2 regions of the Streptomyces sp. NPDC093252 genome follow, and region 1 is predicted to be linked to the other one. Evidence: riboswitches for the same ligand, from Rfam matches in the RefSeq annotation. Region 1 holds a riboswitch; the other holds the start of a gene.
The links. Region 1 has a riboswitch for glycine ahead of gcvT (glycine cleavage system aminomethyltransferase GcvT). Riboswitches for the same ligand answer to the same signal wherever they lie in the genome.
Positions count from the first base shown of each region.

Region 2: it holds a riboswitch for glycine, as region 1 does, so the genes downstream of both, gcvP (aminomethyl-transferring glycine dehydrogenase) here and gcvT (glycine cleavage system aminomethyltransferase GcvT) in region 1, are expected to answer to the same signal.

Region 1 is NZ_JBFBEM010000011.1:305,686-312,833, reverse strand. Features, by position in the region: gene AB0O01_RS24260 (GH25 family lysozyme) at 1-304, opposite strand, end outside; gene AB0O01_RS24255 (L-serine ammonia-lyase) at 408-1,775, opposite strand; gene glyA (serine hydroxymethyltransferase) at 1,878-3,167, opposite strand; gene gcvH (glycine cleavage system protein GcvH) at 3,182-3,562, opposite strand; gene gcvT (glycine cleavage system aminomethyltransferase GcvT) at 3,730-4,854, opposite strand; glycine riboswitch at 5,045-5,138, opposite strand; gene AB0O01_RS24235 (AAA family ATPase) at 5,451-6,119, shown strand; gene AB0O01_RS24230 (enhanced serine sensitivity protein SseB) at 6,385-7,148, shown strand, end outside.
Region 2 is NZ_JBFBEM010000015.1:9,123-16,270, reverse strand. Features, by position in the region: gene AB0O01_RS28235 (amino acid transporter) at 1-1,295, shown strand, start outside; gene gcvP (aminomethyl-transferring glycine dehydrogenase) at 1,558-4,443, opposite strand; glycine riboswitch at 4,613-4,708, opposite strand; gene AB0O01_RS28225 (PRC-barrel domain-containing protein) at 4,822-5,190, shown strand; gene AB0O01_RS28220 (DNA polymerase IV) at 5,794-7,148, opposite strand, start outside.

The DNA of each region.
Region 1 (7,148 bases):
TGTCCTTCTCCGCGTTCGAGGCGTAGGTGCCCGCGCCGGTGGTCTCCCAGTCGACGGCGAGGAGGTCGCCGGGCTTGTCGGGGGCCTGGGCGACGAAGTACTCGGCCTGGGCGGTGAGGTTGCCCGGCCACAGGAAGTGATAGAAGCCGACGACCAGCCCGGCGTCCCGGCCGTGCTTGGTCTGGTCGATGAGCTTCGGATTGGTGAAGCTGCGGCCCTCCGTCGCCTTGATGAAGACGAAGGACAGCCCATCGGTGTCGTAGGTCGACGACTGGTGGGAACTGACGTCGATGCCGTTGAGCAAGGGGACTCCCGGAAGGGTGCGTGGGGGGGAAGGGGGAGTTGGGGTACCGAGGTCTGCTGGAGGGCCCATGCCCACGATCGTCGGCGCTGACGCGGGGCGCGCGTCAGCACTCGATGATGTTCACCGCGAGCCCACCGCGCGCCGTCTCCTTGTACTTCACCGACATATCGGCGCCGGTGTCCTTCATGGTCTTGATGACCTTGTCCAGGGACACCTTGTGACTGCCGTCGCCGCGCATCGCCATCCGGGCGGCCGTGACCGCCTTCACCGCGGCCATGCCGTTGCGCTCGATGCACGGGATCTGGACGAGGCCGCCGACGGGGTCGCAGGTCAGGCCGAGATTGTGCTCCATGCCGATCTCCGCCGCGTTCTCCACCTGCTCCGGGGAGCCGCCCAGCACCTCGGCCAGCGCGCCCGCCGCCATCGAGCAGGCCGAGCCGACCTCGCCCTGGCAGCCGACCTCGGCGCCGGAGATGGAGGCGTTCTCCTTGAAGAGCATGCCGATCGCGCCCGCGGCGAGGAGGAAGCGGACCACGCCGTCGTCGTCCGCGCCCGGCACGAAGTTGAGGTAGTAGTGCAGGACCGCCGGGATGATGCCCGCGGCCCCGTTGGTCGGGGCGGTCACCACCCGGCCGCCGGCCGCGTTCTCCTCGTTCACGGCCATCGCGTAGAGCGTGATCCACTCCATGGCGAGGGCCTGCGGGTCGCCCTCGGAGCGGAGCTTGCGCGCGGTGGTCGCGGCCCGGCGGCGGACCTTCAGACCGCCCGGCAGGATGCCCTCACGGGACATGCCCCGGGTGACACAGGCCCGCATCACCCCCCAGATGTCCAGCAGCCCCTCGCGGATCTCCGCCTCGCTGCGCCAGGCCCGCTCGTTCTCCAGCATCAGCGCGGAGATCGACAGACCCGTCTCCCGGGTGAGCCGCAGCAGCTCGTCACCGGTGCGGAAGGGGTGCTTCAGGACCGTGTCGTCCAGCTTGATCCGGTCGGCGCCCACCGCGTCCTCGTCGACCACGAACCCGCCGCCGACCGAGTAGTACGTCTTGGAGAGGAGTTCGGTGCCGTCCGGCCCGTACGCCCACAGGGTCATGCCGTTGGCGTGGTAGGGGAGGGCCTTGCGGCGGTGGAGCTTGAGGTCGGTGTCGAAGGCGAAGGGGATCTCCCGCTCGCCGAGCAGGCTCAGCCGCCCGGTCGCCCTGATCTCCTCCACCCGGTCGTCCGCCTTCTCCACGTCCACCGTGCGCGGCGAGTCGCCCTCCAGACCGAGCAGCACCGCCTTCGGGGTGCCGTGGCCGTGGCCGGTCGCGCCCAGCGAGCCGTACAGCTCGCAGCGGACGGAGGCGACGGCGGGCAGCAGGTCCTCGTTGCGCAGTCGGCGCGCGAACAGGCCCGCCGCCCGCATCGGGCCGACCGTGTGCGAGCTGGACGGGCCGATACCGACCGAGAACAGGTCGAAGACCGAGATGGCCACGGGAACAACCTCCAGAGCGGGCGGGGGCACACATCCTCGGATGCCCCCGCCGGGGAACTACAGGAACTACAGGAACTACAGGAACTGCACGAACTGCACGAACTACGGGGTGAGCGTCGGGTACAGCGGGTGCTTCGCGGCCAGGGCCGTGACCCGGGCCCGCAGCGCCGCCGCGTCGGCCTCCCCGAAGGGATCGGGCGCCTTGAGCGCCTCGGCGATGACATCCGCGACCTCGGCGAAGTCCTCCGCCGTGAAGCCGCGGGTGGCCAGCGCCGGGGTACCGATCCGCAGCCCCGAGGTCACCATCGGCGGACGCGGGTCGTTGGGGACGGCGTTGCGGTTGACCGTGATGCCGATCTCGTGGAGCCGGTCCTCGGCCTGCTGTCCGTCCAGCTCGGAGGCGCGCAGATCCACCAGGACGAGGTGCACATCCGTGCCGCCGGTCGCCACGGCCACCCCGGCCGCGCGGGCGTCCTCGGCGGTCAGCCGCTCGGCGAGCAGCCGCGCCCCCTCCACCGTACGCCGCTGGCGCTCCTTGAACTCCTCGCTCGCGGCGACCTTGAAGGAGACCGCCTTGGCCGCGATCACATGCTCCAGCGGGCCGCCCTGGAAACCGGGGAAGACCGCCGAGTTCAGCTTCTTCGCGAACTCCTTCGACCGGGCCAGGATGATCCCGCCGCGCGGCCCGCCCAGCGTCTTGTGGGTGGTGGAGGTGACGACATCCGCGTACGGCACCGGGTTGTCGTGCAGCCCCGCCGCGACCAGCCCCGCGAAGTGCGCCATGTCGACCCAGAGGTACGCCCCGACCTCGTCGGCGATCCGCCGGAACGCGGCGAAGTCGAGCCGGCGCGGGTACGCCGACCAGCCCGCGATGATCACCTTCGGCCGGTGCTCCTTGGCGAGCCGCTCCACCTCGGCCATGTCGACCAGCCCGGCGGCGTCGACGTGGTAGGCGACGACCTCGAACTGCTTGCCGGAGAAGTTCAGCCGCATGCCGTGGGTGAGGTGCCCGCCGTGTGCCAGGTCCAGGCCGAGGATGGTGTCCCCGGGCTGGGCGAGGGCGAACAGCGCGGCCTGGTTGGCGGAGGCCCCGGAGTGCGGCTGGACATTGGCGTACTCGGCGCCGAACAGCTCCTTCACCCGGTCGATGGCGAGCTGCTCGGTGACATCGACGTACTCGCAGCCGCCGTAGTAGCGGCGGCCGGGGTAGCCCTCGGCGTACTTGTTGGTCAGCACCGAGCCCTGCGCCTCCATCACCGCGACCGGCGCGAAGTTCTCGGAGGCGATCATCTCCAGCGTGGACTGCTGGCGGCGCAGCTCGGCGTCGACGGCGGCGGCGACCTCGGGGTCGAGGTCGTGCAGGGGGGTGTTCAGGGAGTCCTGGGCAGTCATCGGTGGGGGTCCCCTCAGCCGGCCGAGAAGGCGGTGTACTCGTCGGCGGAGAGCAGCTCGGCCGGCTCGTCGGCGATCCTCACCTTGAACAGCCAGCCGCCCTCGAAGGGGGCCGAGTTCACCAGCGCCGGGTCGTCCACCACGTCCTGGTTGGACTCCACGACCTCGCCGGTGACCGGGGAGTAGAGGTCGGAGACGGACTTCGTGGACTCCAGTTCGCCACAGGTCTCCCCGGCGGTGACCGCGGCCCCGGCCTCCGGGAGCTGGGCGTAGACGACATCGCCGAGCGCGTTCGCGGCGAACTCGGTGATGCCGACCGTGGCCACACCGTTCTCGTCGGTGGCCGACAGCCACTCGTGTTCCTTGCTGTACCGCAGTTCCTGGGGGTTGCTCATGGCCTGAATTCTCCTGTACGGGGATGGCTGGTGAGGGGCGGGGGCGGGGGGGAGTGCCGGTGGCACCCGGGGGTGCGGCGGGCGCAGTTTCCGTCGGTGTTTCCGTCGGTGTTTCCGTCGGTGTTTCCGTCGGTGTTTCCGTCGCAGCGTCCAGCGCTGCTTCGGCGCTACTTCCGGCGCTTGTAGAACGGCAGGGCCACGACCTCGTACGGCTCGTGGCTGCCGCGGATGTCGACGCCGACCCCGGCGGTGCCCGGCGCGGAGTGCGCCGCGTCGACGTACGCCATGGCGATCGGGCGGCCCAGGGTGGGGGAGGGGGCGCCGGAGGTGACCTCGCCGATCACCCGGCCGTCCGTGACCACCGGGTACCCGGCGCGCGGCACCCGGCGGCCCTCGGCGACCAGGCCGACCAGCACCCGGGGCGGGTCGGTCTCGGCCCGCTCCGCCGCGTCGGCGAGCGCCGCCCGCCCGACGAAGTCGCCGTCCTTGTCGAACTTCACCACCCGGCCGAGCCCGGCGTCGAAGGGCGTGAGGTCCGCGGTCAGCTCGTGCCCGTACAGCGGCATGCCCGCCTCCAGGCGCAGGGTGTCCCGGCAGGACAGCCCGCACGGGACGAGCCCGGCGGCGGCCCCGGCCTCGGTCAGCGCCTCCCACAGCACGACCGCGTCCTCCGGCTGCGCGAACAGCTCGAAGCCGTCCTCGCCGGTGTAGCCGGTGCGGGCGATCAGCGCGGGGACGCCCGCGACCGTGCCGGGGAGCCCGGCGTAGTACTTCAGGCCGTCGAGGTCGGCGTCGGTGAGGGACTTCAGGATGCCGGGGGACTCGGGGCCCTGGACGGCGAGCAGCGCGTAGGCGTCCCGGTCGTCGCGGACCTCGGCGTCGAAGCCGTCCGCCCGCTCGGTGAGGGCGTCCAGCACGACCTGGGCGTTGGAGGCGTTGGCGACCACCAGGTACTCGGTCTCCGCGAGCCGGTACACGATCAGGTCGTCCAGGATGCCGCCGTCGGCCCGGCAGATCATGGTGTAGCGGGCGCGGCCGGTGCCGACGGCGGCGATATTGCCGACCAGGGCGAAGTTCAGCAGGGCGGCGGCCCCGGGGCCGGTGACGGTGATCTCGCCCATGTGGGAGAGGTCGAAGAGCCCGGCCCGGGTGCGGACGGCGACGTGCTCGTCCCGCTCGGAGCCGTAGCGCAGCGGCATGTCCCAGCCCGCGAAATCGGTCATCGTCGCCCCGAGCGAGCGATGCAGGGCATCGAGCGCGGTACGGCGGGGTGCGGGTGCGGCACTGCTCATCGGTCGGTCTCCCAGGCATGACGGCACGGCAGGACGGCGGGACGGTCCTCTCCGTCACGGGGACGGTGAGGCGGTCCTCCCCATCTGTCATCGGAACCTGAGAGGTTCGCCATGATCATTGATCATCACGGCTTGCACCTTGGGTGGGGCCACCGCGCCACTGCGGCGGCGGCCCGCTTTTCAGATGTGCCTCGCCCGCGCGGTACGGGGCCTGAGAGATTCAAGGGAGGGACTTGCTCCTTCGGCGCCCCGGTGATCACCGGGGACTCTCCCGCGCGGATTCAAGCGGCCGGTATGCAGTTAGGGCCTGTCACAGGCGCCGCCATCATTGCACGCATCGGCCCGGCACGTCAGGGGGAGGCCCTCCGGGCGTCGGCCCGGGTATCGGCTCAGGCGTCGGCTTGGTGATCGGCTCGGGCATCGGTGACGTATGGGCAGGTTTGACAGGGCATGCTCAGTGGGCACGGAGATCGACAGCTCTCTGTAGCAGGCTTGTTGCGCCACGCTGACGGAATGACGAGACACCGCGAATTACCTTCTCTTTACACTCGACGGGGAGGGAACCTCGTGAACCGCCCCAGGGGAGGACGATCACGGTGAACAGGACCACGGCGTACGCGACCACCACCGGCGCCGCACTGCCCGGGCAGCCCCCCGCCCCGGCCCGGGAGGCATGCCCCCCGCTGCCCGCCCCCGTCGTCCGCGACCTGCGCGAGCGGGCCGGCCGCAGCCCCCACGCCCTCCTCTTCGGCCCCCGCGACCTGGTCGTGGTCACCGGCCTGCCCGGCAGCGGCAAGTCCACCCTGATGCGGCGCACGGTGAAGTCGGCGCGGATCGACTCCCAGGACACCCGCGACCGCTGGGACCAGCGCGCCCCGGCCCTCCTCCCGTACACCGTCTACCGCCCCCTGGTCCGGATCGCCCACTACACCGGGCTGTACCGGGCCCTGCGCACGGGCGAGGGGGTCGTCGTGCACGACTGCGGCACCCAGGCGTGGGTGCGGGCCTGGCTGGCCCGCGAGGCCCGGCGGCGCGGCGGCCGGCTGCACATCCTCCTTCTCGACGTCACCCCCGAGCAGGCCCTCCAGGGTCAGCGCGAGCGCGGCCGGGGTGTCTCCCGCTACGCCTTCCGCCGCCACCGGGGGGTCGCGGCGCGCCTGCTCCACCGCATCCAGAAGGACCGCCTGCCGACCGGCGTCGGCTCGGCGGTCCTCCTCGACCGCGCCGCAGCGGACCGACTGCGCCGGATCGGGTTCACGGGGTAGGGGACCGGGACCACCGGGTTCCCCGGGGTGAGGGGCGCCGGACGCCGGGGGTTCGGTCGGGGGCCCGACCCGGGCCGCGGCGCCGGGGCGCGGCAGCCGGCCACAGCACCACCCCGGGCACGACCACCGCGCCCCGCACCACCACCGCCCCCACCGCGCCCTCGCCCCCCTCGCCCGGTTACCCCCGGAGGGACCCTCACGCGCTAGCCTTTCCAGCCCGAAGAGCAGTGGCAGTGGCACGTGGTACTCGGCAGGCGGTAGCAAGATGGACTTCCCGGCGGATCTTCCCGCGGACTTCCCGGTGGGGGCGCACCCCCACCCGCACGGTGGCTGGCCCGGCAACGAGCTGGAGGAGGTGCTCTCCGCCGCCCTCGGGGTCCCGTCGGCCGGTCCGCGGATCGTGGAGGTGCTGGGCCGCAGCTTCCTCTGGGTGCCGCTGCCCAACGGCGGCGGGCCCGACAGCGGCCCCCTGGACCTGCCCACCACCGAGATCGACGGCCAGGTCTACGTCCCGGTGTTCAGCTCCGAGGAGCAGTTCCGCCAGGTCGTCGGCGCGCATATGTCGTACACGATCGCGCCCGCCGTCGAGTTCGCCCGGGGGCTGCCCCCGCAGGCCGGGATCGTGCTCAACCCGGGCGGCACCGTGGGCATCCCGCTGCCGCCGCCCGCCGTGGCCGAGCTGTGCCGGGCGGGCCGTACCGCGCTGGACGGGCCGGCCGGCGGCGGCCGGGTGCGGCTGTTCGAGCCGGACTGGCAGGACGACCCGGTGGACTTCCTGGCCGCCGCGTCCGCCGAGTTCGCCGCCCTCGGGGTGGTGGTGACGGCCCGTCGCTGCCTGGCCGCCGTCGAGACCGCCGAACCGGCGCTGTTCGTCGGGGTCGAACTCGACCGGTGGGACGGCGACATCCGGGCGCTGCCGCTGGCCGCCCTGGAGCGGGCGGTGACCGGCGCCCCGCCCAAGTGGCCGGTCAACCTCGTCCTGTTGGACGTGGCGCAGGACCCGGTGGGGACCTGGATGCGGGACCGGGT
Region 2 (7,148 bases), on a different contig from region 1:
ACTGGGCGACCGCCCTCACCGCCGAGCACGGCAATGTTCTGGCGATGATCGGCGTCGCCCTGATCGTCTTCCCCAAACTGGCCCTCGGCCTCTCCGGCTTCGAGACCGGCGTCGCGGTGATGCCCCATGTGCGGGGCGACCCCGGCGAAACCGAGGAGAACCCCCGGGGCCGTATCCGCGACACCAAGAAACTGCTCACCACCGCCGCCGTGATCATGAGCTGCTTCCTGATCACCACCAGTTTCATCACCACCCTCCTGATCCCCGCCCCGGAGTTCGAGCCAGGCGGCGCCGCGAACGGCCGCGCCCTCGCCTATCTGGCCCACGCCTACCTCGGCAGCGCCTTCGGCACGGTCTACGACATCTCCACCATCGCCATCCTCTGGTTCGCCGGCGCCTCCGCCATGGCCGGTCTGCTCAACCTCATGCCCCGCTACCTCCCCCGCTACGGCATGGCCCCGCACTGGGCGGGCGCGGTCCGCCCGATGGTCATCGTCTTCACCCTGGTCGCCTTCCTGGTGACCTGGATCTTCGATGCCAGCGTCGACGCCCAGGGCGGCGCCTACGCCACCGGGGTCCTGGTGCTGATCAGCTCGGCCGCCATCGCCGTCACCATCGCCGCCCACCGGGCCGGCCAGCGCAGATGGTTCCTGAGCTTCGCCCTGATCGCGGCCGTCTTCCTCTACACGACCGTGCTGAACGTCATCGAACGCCCGGACGGTGTGAAGATCGGCGCCTGCTTCATCGCCGGGATCATGATCCTCTCGTTCGCCTCCCGGCTGACCCGGGCTTTCGAGCTACGGGTGACCGGCGTGACCCTGGATCCGCTGGCGGCACGCTTCGTACGGGACGTCGCCAGCCGCAAGATCCGGCTGATCGCCAATGAGCCCGACCGGCGCGATCTCGCCGAGTACCGCGACAAGATCGAGCAGATCCGCCAGGACAACGAGGTGACGGGCCCGGAGGACTTCGTCTTCGTCGAGGTGACCGTCACCGACCCCTCCGAGTTCGAGACGGTCCTGACCGTCCACGGCGAGGTCCTGCACCACCGCTACCGCGTACTGACCCTGGACTCCTCGTCCGTCCCCAACGCGCTGGCCGCCCTGCTGCTGCACATCCGCGACACCACCGGCCGGACCCCGCACATCTACTTCGAATGGACCGAGGGCGCCCCCTTCGCCAACTTCCTCCGCTTCTTCCTCTTCGGCCAGGGCGAGGTGGCCCCCGTCACCCGAGAGGTCCTCCGCGAGGCGGAACCCGACCGCACCCGCCGCCCGAAGGTCCACGCGAGCTGACCCGCCGTCTCCTCCCCGCCACGACCAACGCTATGGCGCGTCACACCGCGCGGGAAGACTTTCCTGCTCATCACCCCCGAACGAGTGAACGAGCAAAGAACAGGTGACCGATCAAGAAGGAAAGGGCTCCGCGCCACCCGACGCAGGACCCTCCCCCACACAACACCACTCCCACACGAGCAGCCGCGCCCGGCGCCACCTGCCACCTGCCACCTGCCACCTGCCACCTGCCACCTGCCACCTGCCACCAGGCACCCGCGTATCAGTCCTCGTACGCGTCCAGCGGCGGGCAGGAGCACACCAGGTTCCGGTCACCGAAGGCCTGGTCGATCCGGCGGACCGGCGGCCAGTACTTGTCGGCGGCCGACACCCCGGCCGGGAACACCGCGTCCTCCCGCGTGTACGTGTGCGCCCACTCCCCGCCCAGCGCGGCGGCGGTGTGCGGCGCGTTGCGCAGCGGATTGTCCTCGGCGGGCCACTCGCCCGCACCGACCTTCTCGATCTCGGCGCGGATGGCGATCATCGCCTCGCAGAACCGGTCGATCTCGGGCAGGTCCTCGGACTCGGTGGGCTCGATCATCAGCGTCCCGGCGACCGGGAACGACATCGTCGGCGCGTGGAACCCGTAGTCGATGAGCCGCTTGGCCACATCGTCCACGCTCACGCCGGTCGCCTTGGTCAGCGGGCGGAGATCGATGATGCACTCGTGCGCGACCAGCCCGCCGGGGCCGGTGTAGAGCACCGGGTAGTGCGGTTCCAGCCGCTTGGCGATGTAGTTCGCGGACAGCACGGCCACCTGGGTGGCCCGCTTCAGCCCCTCGCCACCCATCAGCCGGACATACGCCCAGGAGATCGGCAGGATGCCCGCCGAACCCCACGGGGCGGCCGAGATCGGGCCCACCCCGGTCTCCGGACCGGCCTGCGGCTGGAGCGGGTGGTTCGGCAGGTGCGGCGCGAGATGCGAGCGCACCGCCACCGGGCCGACGCCGGGACCGCCGCCGCCGTGCGGGATGCAGAAGGTCTTGTGCAGGTTCAGATGCGAGACATCGCCCCCGAAGTGCCCCGGCTTGGCCAGCCCCACCAGCGCGTTCAGATTGGCCCCGTCGACATACACCTGCCCGCCCGCCTCGTGCACCCGGGCGCAGATGTCGGCCACATGCTCCTCGAACACCCCGTGCGTCGAGGGGTACGTGATCATCAGCACGGCGAGCCGGTCGCGGTGCTGCTCGATCTTTGCCCGCAGATCGGCGACGTCGATCTCGCCGTCCTCGGCGGTCTTGACGACGACGACCGTCATCCCGGCCATCACCGCGCTCGCGGCGTTGGTGCCGTGCGCGGAGGACGGGATCAGGCACACCGTCCGCTGCTCGTCCCCGTTGGCCCGGTGGTACCCGCGCACGGCGAGCAGCCCGGCCAGTTCCCCCTGCGACCCGGCGTTGGGCTGCAAGGACACCTTGTCGTAGCCGGTGACCTCGGCGAGCCGCTCCTCCAACTCCCGGATCAGCGTCAGATAGCCCTCCGCCTGCCCGGCGGGCGCGAACGGGTGGAGCTGCCCGAACTCGGGCCAGGTCACCGGCTCCATCTCGGTGGTGGCGTTGAGCTTCATGGTGCAGGACCCGAGCGGGATCATGCCCCGGTCCAGCGCGTAGTCGCGGTCGGCCAGCCGGCGCAGATAGCGCAGCATCGCGGTCTCGGAACGGTGCTGGTGGAACACCGGGTGGGCGAGGATCTCGTCGCTGCGCAGCGCCCCCTCCGTCAGCCCCTCCTCCGCCCCGGCGTCCAGCGCCTCGGCATCGGCCTCGATCCCGAACGCGTTCCACACCGCGCCGAGCTGCGCCCTGGTGGTCGTCTCGTCGCAGGCGAGGGAGAGGTGGTCGGCGTCCACGACCCGCAGATTGACCCCGTTGTCCCGGGCGGCGGCGGCGATCAGCTCGGCCCGGCCCTGGGCGCGGACGGTCAGCGTGTCGAAGTAGGACCCGTGCACGACCTCGACGCCCCCGGCGCGGAGCCCGGCGGCCAGGACCGTGGCGTACCGATGGGTCCGCCGGGCGATCGTCCGCAGCCCATCGGGCCCGTGGTAGACGGCGTACATCCCGGCCATCACGGCGAGCAGCACCTGCGCGGTACAGATGTTGCTGGTCGCCTTCTCCCGTCGGATGTGCTGTTCCCGCGTCTGGAGCGCGAGCCGGTACGCCTTGTTGCCGTCGGCGTCCACCGAGACTCCGACGAGCCGCCCCGGCAGACTGCGCGCGAAGCGCTCGCCCACCGCCATGTATCCGGCGTGCGGCCCGCCGAAGCCCATCGGCACCCCGAACCGCTGCGTGGTGCCGACCGCGATGTCCGCGCCCAGCTCCCCCGGCGACTTCAGCAGCGTCAGCGCCAGCAGATCGGCGGCGACGGTGACCAGCGCCCCCCGCGCGTGCGCCTGCTCCACGACCGCCGTGATGTCCCGTACGGCCCCCGAGGCGCCGGGGTACTGCACCAGCACCCCGTTGATCTCCCGCCCGTCCAGCTCGGCCGGGATCCCCTCGCTCAGATCGGCGACGACGATCTCGACCCCGGTCGGCTCGGCCCGCGTCCGGATGACGGCGATGGTCTGCGGCAGCGCGTCCGCGTCGACCAGGAACAGCCCCTTCTTGTTCTTCCCCATCCGCCGGGACAGCGCCATCGCCTCGGCGGCGGCCGTCCCCTCGTCCAGCAGCGAGGCACCGGAGGTGGGCAGCCCGGTGAGGTCGGCGACCATGGTCTGGAAGTTCAGCAGCGCCTCCAGCCGGCCCTGCGAGATCTCCGGCTGATAGGGCGTGTAGGCCGTGTACCAGGCCGGATTCTCCATGACATTGCGCAGGATCACCGGCGGGGTGAACGTTCCGTAGTACCCGAGCCCGATCATCGAGCCGAGCACCTGGTTGCGGTCGGCCAGCGCGCGCAGTTCGGCCAGGACCTCGGCCTCGGTGCGCGCCCCCGGCAGTTCCAGCGCCTCGGCGTTCTTGATCACATCGGGGACGGCGGCGGCGGTCAGCTCGTCCAGCGAGCCGTACCCGACCTGGGCGAGCATCTTGGCCCGCGCTTCCTGGTCGGGGCCGATGTGCCGCTGCTCGAAGGGGATCCCCTGCTCAAGCTCGGAGAGCGGAATGCGATGGGCGGTCATTGCGGAGGGCCTCCTGGTCTGACACGACCTTCGGGGGGCACCCCGGCGCGGGTACCCCGACGGCCTCCCCCTCTGTCATCACAACCTGAGAGCTTCACCGGGCGCCGGCCCGGCTTTCACCGTCGGTGAGAGCGAACGCCGTCGGCGCCGCCCTGCTTTCCAGAGTGACCTCGTCCGTGCGGTACGGGGGCCTGAGAGATTCCGGGGAGGATTTGCTCCTTCGGCGCCTCCGGATCTTCCCGGAGGACTCTCCCGCACGGGGTCAGCAGCCGCTGTCAGCCTACCAGCGCGGTCCACGAACGGACCTTCGAGTGGCCGCCTGCCCCAATGTGCTCTTTCGTAGTGCTTACGGATGAGTTGCGACCATGTGGAGGGACCGTGCAGACCGATATCGATCCGCGCAACCTGATCGGCCGCAAGGCGTTCGACCGCAACGGCATGAAGATCGGCACGATCGACGAGGTCTATCTCGACGACGCGACCGGCGTCCCGGAGTGGGCGGCCATAAGGACGGGCCTCTTCAGCCGGGACGCGTTCGTCCCCCTGGAGCCCAGCGAACTGATCGAGGGCACCCTGCACGTCCCCTTCGACCGCGCCCTGATCAAGGACGCCCCCGACTTCGGCGTGGGCCGCCATCTCTCCCCCGAACAGGAACTCCAGCTCTACCACCACTACGGCCTGGACGTCACCGCCCCGCCCCCACCGGACCACGACTTCGGCAAAATGGCGGGCCAGGAAGACAGCTAGCCCACCCGGAACAGCAGCCCCACGCGCCCCCGGAGATCCAGCCCACCCCTCCCGCCGCCCTCAAACCGCCACCGCCCCCTCCGGGCACCCGTGCCCGTCCCCCGGCACCCCCACGGCGTGCAGCACCGGCTCGGCCCCGGCTCCTGGCACCTGGCTCCTGGCACCTGGCACCTGGCACCTGGCACCTGGCACCTGGAACACAAACGCGGTCCCGGTACCCCTGGCCTTGAGGGTCACCTGATCCCCGAAGCTCCCCGCCCCGTAGGGCTCCCACCCGCACCCCACCCGCTCCAGCGCGTCCAGGACCTCCGCGTACCCCGGCCCGGCCTGAAAGGGCGTGCTCCCCCCACCGAGCACCCCCGGAAGCTCCACCCCGTCCGGCGACCAGGTCTCGACCCCGAACAGCAGCACCCGCCCGCACCGGCACACGAAGACCTCCAGATGCCTGCGGAAGAACAGCCCTCGGCCATTTCCTCCGCCGACTCGCTGCCCCCGAATCCCCGGCCTCCCCGAGCACCGCCGTGACATCGCCCCAGTCCCCGCCCACCCGTACCGGCCCGATCCGCCCGCTCAGGGCCACGCGCGCGAGGTTGTCGACCAGACTCATCCGCGCAGCGCGCCCGGCGCCCCGTCTAGGCGTCCACCGCTCTCCCCGCCACCGGGTCTTCGCTCCTCCCCCACCCCCGGCGCACCCCCCGCCCCTGCCCCGGTCAGCGGCAGCGGTTCCACCGGCTCCAGCTCCGGATCCTCGGTACGGAACGTCCGCACCCGCCCCGCCGCCTCCGACCACGGTGTCTCGAACCGCACGGTCACCCGCCCCACCCCGCTCCCCTGCACCCACCCGTGCCCGTACCGGGCGTGCCGCACATCGTGCCCCGCCGGCCAGCGCCGCTCGCCGTGCCCCTCGGTGTCCTCGCGATCCCCCTCCTCGGGATGCTCCTCGGGAATCTCGTCCCGCAGCTCCCCGGCAGCCTGGGCGAACAGATCCTCCTGGGTGTAGTCGGCGAGCCCGCTGACTCCGACCCCCAGCAGCCGCACCCCGCCCGTGGTGTCCACGGAGTCCAGCAGCCGGGCAGCCGCCTCCCGCACCACCGCGGGATCGTCGGTCGGTCCCCGCAGGGTCTCGGACCGGGTCAGCGTGGAGAAGTCGTACCGCCGCACCTTCAGCACGATCGTCCGCCCCGACAGCCCTGCCCCGCGCAGCCGCCGCACACACCGGTCCGCCAGTCGCTGCACCTCCAGCTCCACCCGCACCCGGTCGTGGATGTCCACGTCGTAGGTGTCCTCCACCGACACCGACTTCGTCTCCCGCTCGGCGACCACGGGCCGGTCGTCGTGCGCGAGCGCCATCGCGTACAGCGCATGCCCATGCGCCTTGCCCAGCAGCCGGACGAGTTCGTCCTCACCGGCCTCCGCCAGCTCCTCCACCGTGGTGATCCCGGCCCGCCGCAGATGGTCGCCGGTCGCCGGCCCCACCCCCGGCAGGGTCCGCACCGGCATCGGCGCGAGCAGCGCCCGCTCGGTCCCCGGCTCGATCAGCACCAGTCCGTCCGGCTTGGCCTGCTCGGAGGCGATCTTGGCGAGCATCTTGGACGCGGCCAGCCCCACGGATCCGGTCAGCCCGGTGACCTCCCGTATGTCCGCGCGCAGCTTGATCCCCGCCAGCCGCGCCGATTCCGGGTCCCAGGCCGCTCCCCCGGCCTCCAGATCCACGAACGCCTCGTCCAGGCTCAGCGGCTCCACCAGGGGCGACAGCGCCCGCAGCAGCGCCATCACCTGCTCGCTGATCGACCGGTACAGCCCGAACCGCGGCACGAGATACGCGGCGTTCGGCGCCAGCCGCCGCGCCTGCGCCATGGGCATCGCCGAGTGCACCCCGAACACCCTGGCCTCGTAGGAGCAGGTCGCCACGACTCCGCGGGGGCCCAGCCCGCCCACGATCACCGCTTTCCCGCGCA